2 linked regions of the Leisingera sp. NJS204 genome follow. The protein of the gene in region 1 interacts with the protein of each later gene in a pairwise test. Links are inferred from orthologs where the notes say so. Each region holds a gene or a part of one and is shown on either strand. Other genes may lie near its edges.

What was found. The genes of interacting proteins can lie anywhere in the genome.
Region 2: the proteins of tsaE (region 1) and rlmB interact in binary tests that used the Escherichia coli proteins (3 or more experiments, as listed by UniProt). The link is inferred for Leisingera sp. NJS204 from one-to-one orthologs.

The regions. Positions count from the first base shown.
Region 1 is NZ_CP035417.1:4,127,907-4,130,919, forward strand. What follows is about bases 58-2,998. They hold tsaE (tRNA (adenosine(37)-N6)-threonylcarbamoyltransferase complex ATPase subunit type 1 TsaE), read right to left. Parts: upstream 1,796-2,998; coding sequence 1,319-1,795; downstream 58-1,318. Other genes in these bases: ETW24_RS20065 (nucleotidyltransferase family protein), read right to left, coding at 58-324; ETW24_RS20070 (aminoglycoside phosphotransferase family protein), read right to left, coding at 324-1,322; ETW24_RS20080 (PAS-domain containing protein), read right to left, coding at 1,845-2,998. Outside these bases: more of ETW24_RS20065, read right to left, coding at 1-57; more of ETW24_RS20080, read right to left, coding at 2,999-3,013. UniProt on the Escherichia coli protein: Required for the formation of a threonylcarbamoyl group on adenosine at position 37 (t(6)A37) in tRNAs that read codons beginning with adenine.
Region 2 is NZ_CP035417.1:2,721,470-2,724,377, reverse strand. The notes cover bases 73-2,908. They hold rlmB (23S rRNA (guanosine(2251)-2'-O)-methyltransferase RlmB), read left to right. Parts: upstream 73-1,020; coding sequence 1,021-1,797; downstream 1,798-2,908. Other genes in these bases: ETW24_RS13375 (CoA-binding protein), read left to right, coding at 2,566-2,908; ETW24_RS13380 (YHS domain-containing (seleno)protein), read left to right, coding at 1,910-2,359; ETW24_RS13390 (DUF2478 domain-containing protein), read left to right, coding at 155-673; ETW24_RS13395 (NnrU family protein), read left to right, coding at 73-92. Outside these bases: more of ETW24_RS13395, read left to right, coding at 1-72. UniProt on the Escherichia coli protein: Specifically methylates the ribose of guanosine 2251 in 23S rRNA.

The sequences.
Region 1 (3,013 bases):
GTCGGTATTCATGGTGAAAACCGGCCCGTCTCCCAACAGCGGCAAAGCCTGGCGCAGACCGCCGCCAGTGTCGAGAATCTCGGGGGATTCGAGACTGATGCGTACACTATGAGGCTCTAAAAAGGTCCTTAACGGCTCAGGCTTGTAATGCAGGTTTGCTGCTATCCGGGCTGGCCGGATGGCTTGGGCGAGCTCCAGCGCATGGGCGATCAGTGGCCGTCCTGAGACTTCGATCATCGGTTTCGGCTTGTCGCGGGTCAGCTCCCGCATCCGGGTTCCAAATCCAGCGGCAAACAGCATGACGGCATCAGGGACGCGCTGCATCAGGGCCTCAGCCTATCCAGATTGTCCGGGGTTGGGGGCGGCAGGCCTTCACGCAGCAGATCCGCAACCGGAGCCAGCGCAGGATGCTCCAGCCCGCGAATGAAATGGTCCCACACCCGCGGGATCAAGTCCACGTAATGAGGTTTGCCGTACTCCAGGCTGAGCCTGGCAAAGACACCGAGGATACGAAGATTCCGCTGCACGCCCAGAACGGTATAGGCGGTGCGGAAACCAGACTCATCCACTCCGGTGGCAGAGATATAGCGATCAATCATCTGCATCTCGATGGCGGCCGGCACGTCGCGGCGGGCATCCTGCAGCAGCGACACCAGATCATATGCGCAGTGGCCGGCGCGGGCGTCCTGAAAGTCCAGCAAACCGACACGCGCCACCCCGTTGCGGTCCGGCAGCCACAGCAGGTTTTCGGCGTGGTAGTCACGCTGAACCAGAACAGGATCGCCTTTGACAGTTTCACGCAGGATGTCTTCGAATTGATCCTCGAACCTGGATTGCAAGTCAGGATCATGGCCGCCGAGGATACCGTCGCGGTACTTCAGCAGCGCCAGACCGGCCATTTCTGCCATCATTCGCGGGCCATATGGTTCAAGATCCGGCGTGGTTGCGTGATGCAAGGAAACCAGCGCATCGGTGGCCGCCTTATAGAGTTCCATTTCCAGCGCCGGTTTCTGAAGAACGACGCGTGCGAAAAGGTCATCACCCAGGTCTTCCAGCAGCAAAAAGCCATTCTCAACGTCCTGTGCCAGGATCTCCGGGGCGCTGAGACCCTGGGCCCGCAGGTATTCGGCAATGCGGATGAAAGGGCGGACATCTTCGCCCTTTTCCGGCGGCGCGTCCATCAGCACAACGGTCTTACCATTGTCGGCCGTCAGCCGTTCATAGCGCCGGTTGGAGGCATCGCCGGCCAGCGGACCGCGTTGCCAGCCGCCATAAGACGTAGCTGAGAGAAATCTTTCGCACAGGGTGTTGCGGTCAGTCATGCGCAGATGCGCTCCATCATGGGCCGCCATTTCATGTCGCTCCAGCTAAGCGTCAGACGGCGGCGGTCTTCATGTTCCGGATCCAGCGCCAGTTTCAGGCGAATGGCGTGGGCGGGGGTCAGTTCGGCCAGCCGGTCGGGCCATTCGACCAGGCAGATGGCGCTGTCGAACGCTTCGATCAGACCCAGTTCTTCCAGCTCATCCAGAGACGACAGCCGGTAAAGGTCGGTGTGCCACAGCTCACCGGCGGGCACGTCATAGGTTTGCACCAGAGTAAAAGTAGGTGAAGGGACGTCCTCCGGCACATCCATAAGCGATTGGATCAAATGGCGGGCGAAATGGGTTTTACCGGCGCCGATCACCCCCTCCAGCAACAGGCAATCGCCGGGGCGCAGGGCCCCGGCGATCTGTGCGGCCAATCGGGCCGTATCGTCCGGTGAGTTCAGCGTGCAGGACGCAGTTTCTGTTGTCATGGCGCTAGAATGGCGCCGCCGCCGGTCTGCTGCAAGCCGGTTTCCGGGCCTAGCCCTTGCTGATAGCGGGGAAGCGCTGCTGGCCTGCCGGCAAGGCCACAGTTTCCGGTGCCCGGAAGCTGACCATTGTAGCACCGTTCTGAATTGCGGAGACTTTGCAGACCATGCGCGTGCCATCACGCAATTGGACATGGGACCACCAGGCTTCGCGGCCGTCTCCGCCGGCAACAAAATCGCGGATCTCACCCCAGACAGGGGTCGGCGCACAGGTGTCCTGCCAGATCCGGCTGGCATCCATGATCGAGACTTTGGCAAAGCTGGCCTCAGGGTCCATTGACCAGAGGCTGCCATAGGCACTGTTAGAGAAGGTCATGCTGCCATCGCTGGCAAAGACCGTAATCGCCTCATCCATCTGGTCCATGATTGACTGGCCCATCTCAAGCTCTGAGCGGAACTGGCGGGTGAGTGTGACCTCGGCGGTGATGTCTTCGAACAGGAAGGCAATGGCGCCGTCCGGGTGCGGCCGGCCCGAAACCTTGTAAACGGATCCCGAAGGCAGCGACCAGGTTTCCTGATAGCGGCCTTCAGCGGCGGCCTCCAAGAGGTCGGCCATCTGGTGGCGCCAGCTGGAATAGCTTTTGGGTTCCGGCATCATCCGCTGGTCGCGCAGGCGGTCGAAGAAGGTCAGAAGATTGGGCCGCGAGCTGAGGAAATTGGCGGGCAGGGCAGTGAGGTCGATCAGCACCGGGTTGAACAGCACCAGCTGGCGGTTGCGGTCAAAAATCGCAAGGCCGATCGACAGCTGGGCAAACGTCTTGGCCAGAGTCTGCACGAAATTGCGCTGGGCAACCTCGGCGTCGACCACGGCATTCACATCCACCGCGTGACACAGCCAGCCGGCTTCGGTTTCTGTGGTGGAAACGTTATACCACAGTTTTTTGTTGCTTTCCGGCAGCGGGATGTAGATCCGCTCCGGCTTGCCGCTGTTCATCGGGTCGTGCAGATCGGTGAACAGCGGCTCGGCAAAGTCGGCATTGCGGCCGCGGATCTTCTGGCTGAGGTCGTCATAAGCGAGGTTGGACCAAGTAACGTTGCCCTCCTCCGACTGCAGCCAGACCGGGTAGGGCGCCTGATGCACGGCAGCGCGCAGGGTGGTCAGTTCCTGATCCAGGGATTTGTTCTGTTCTTCCAAGGTGCTGCGGCGCAGCTGCACGCGGG
Region 2 (2,908 bases), 1.4 Mb from region 1 along the record:
CTGCGGCTGAGGCCGGGCTGGCGGGCGCGGTGTTTCTGGCCCTGCTGATCCTGCACACCCCGGTCATCGGCTACAGCCCGTTGCCGTGGTAGGGGTTGACCCAGCCCGCTGCATGACCACCTATTAACTGAGACGAGACTGGAGAGAATGACCGATGCACCTGGCCTATGTGATGACTCAAGAACGCGGTGCCACTGACCGTTTGCTGAGCGAGCTTGCCGAACGGCTGCAGGCCAAGGGCATCCGCCTGGCCGGCATCGTGCAGACCAATGTCGAATGCTACGACAAGGAACTGTGCGACATGGATGTGCGGGTGCTGCCTTCAGGCGAAACCATCCGGATTTCGCAATCCCTGGGCGCGGGCGCCCGCGGCTGCCGCCTGAACCCGGAAGCGCTGGAACAAGCGGTCGGGCAGGTCTCTGCCACGCTGCAAACGGACCCGGCACCGCAGCTGATGATCGTCAATAAATTCGGCAAGCACGAGGCCGACGGGCGCGGCATGCGGCCCATAATCGGCGAGGCGCTGGCATTGGGCATTCCGGTGATTTCCGGCGTAAACCAGATGAATGTGGAGCCGTTCCAGACCTTTGCCGACGGTATGGCCGTGGAGGCGGGACCGGATCTGGACGCGCTGGTTGCCTGGGCGGAACAGGCCGTTTCTGAAACCGCCTGACTGGCGCATTCCCATTTCAAATCAAACGGAAAGCCCGCGAACTTCACGCGGGTTTTTTGCTGCGCCGGACAGCACAGGGGCGGCGCGCAGCCCATCCGGTCTGCAGCTGGGCCACCATCGTCCGGTCTGAATAGAAGAGAAGATGGTGGGCGACCCTGGAATCGAACCAGGCGTGCGTCTCCGCGAGGGAGTTACAGTCCCCTGCCACACCTTGCGGCCTGTCGCCCACTGTCAGTTGCATGTTGCACCTGATGTGGAGGCGTGATTACAAGCAGGCCAAAGGGGCGTCAACCGGAAAAACGCAAGTTTTCAGCACGCCTTGAAAATTCTTTCTGCCGGAGAGTAAAATGACCAAGAAGCCCAAATGGGTCGTCGCAAAAGAACAGTCCAAAAAGGCCGCCTCGGCAGAAACCGTTTGGCTGTTCGGGCTGCATGCGGTGCGCGATGCGCTGATGAATCCCCAGCGCGAGAAACTGCGCCTGATGGTGACCATGAACGCCGAAGTGAAACTGGCGGACGCCATCGCAGCCTCGGGCGTCGAGGCCGAGGTGATCGACCCGCGCAAGTTCAACCCTCCGATTGACGCACAGTCGGTGCATCAGGGCGCGGCACTGGAAGTGAAGCCCTTGAACTGGGGCGGGCTGGCCGACAATTGCATCGGCCGCGAGGCGCCGCGGGTGCTGCTGCTGGACCGGGTGACGGATCCGCACAACGTCGGCGCCATCCTGCGCTCGGCCGAGGTGCTGGGCGCCAGCGCCGTCATTGGCACACGCCACCATTCGGCACCTGAAACCGGGGCGCTGGCCAAGACCGCCAGCGGCGCGCTGGAACGCCAGCCCTATCTGCGGATGCGCAACCTTGCTGATACCATCGCTGAACTGCAGAACATGGGCTTTGTCGTACTGGGCCTGGACGGCGAGGCGGAGGACACCATTGAGACCGCACTGGACGGCAAAAAGCACCTGCCGGTAGCACTGGTTCTGGGCGCCGAAGGCCCGGGCCTGCGCCAGAAGACCAAGGAAACTGTTGACGGGCTGGTTAAGATTGACGCCGCGGGCGGTTTTGGCTCGCTCAATGTCTCCAATGCAGCGGCCATCGCGCTTTACGCCTCCATCGCCCGGTAGGGCCGCGGCGCCGGCCGTCACGGGCTGATCACATCTGCGTATGCCGTCTTTGCAAGAGCACGGCGGTGCGGCAGAGTCGGAAGTCTGTTGCAAGAAGTGAATGGAGTGCAATGTGGCCTTGCGTCTGGTCCTGATGGCCGTTGCGGTGATGTTTGTGTCCCTGCCGGATATGGCGCGGGCTGATGCTGCTGTTTTCTCTTCCCGTGCGGGCGTTGCTATCGGCGGGTATGATGCGGTTGCGTTTTTCGAACATGGCACGGCAGAACCCGGACGGCGCGGCCATGCGGTGATGTGGAAAGGCGTTGTCTGGCGGTTTGCATCAGCCCGCAATCAGGCGCAGTTCGAGGCCAACCCGCGGGCCTATGCGCCGGCCTTTGGCGGCTACTGCGCCTATGCGATGTCGCAGGGGCGGCTTCATGATGGAAACCCGCGAATCTGGGCCATCGTGGACGGAGAGCTGTTTCTTCTGAACAACCGCGGTGTCCACCATCTGTGGCAGGCGGACACCGTGCAGATGATTGCGGACGGCCGCGCGCATTGGCCTGCGGTTCTAAGGAAATAGCCTGTCACCTCACGATTGCGAGAGGTGCTCTTTTATTTTCCAGACTGTGGCCCATATTCAATAGGGACTGCGGAGTGGAACCACCGCAGATCTTTTTCACTGTCCCTCGTTCCATACCTAGCGCCCGGTTCGTCCGGGCGCTTTTTTGTTTGCCCTGCAGCGAATCCACCTTTGCCAAAGCGGGCGCCGCAGCTAGGGTGCGGGCCATGACAGAATACAGCGATGAGCATCTGAAAACGATCCTGCAACGGACCAAAGTGGTGGCGGTGGCCGGCGTGTCGATGAACCCGGTGCGCCCCAGCTATTACGTGGCGCGCTATCTGGGGCTCAAGGGTTACCGGGTGATTCCGGTGAACCCCGGCCATGCAGGCAAGATGCTGTTTGGCGAAACGGTGCGGGCCAGTCTTTCTGAAATAGACGTCCCGGTGGACATGGTCGATATCTTCCGCCGCTCAGAGGCGGTGCCGCCCATTGCGGACGAGGCGCTGGAGGCATTTCCTGAGCTGCCGACAATTTGGATGCAGATTGGTGTGGAACATGCCGAAGCCG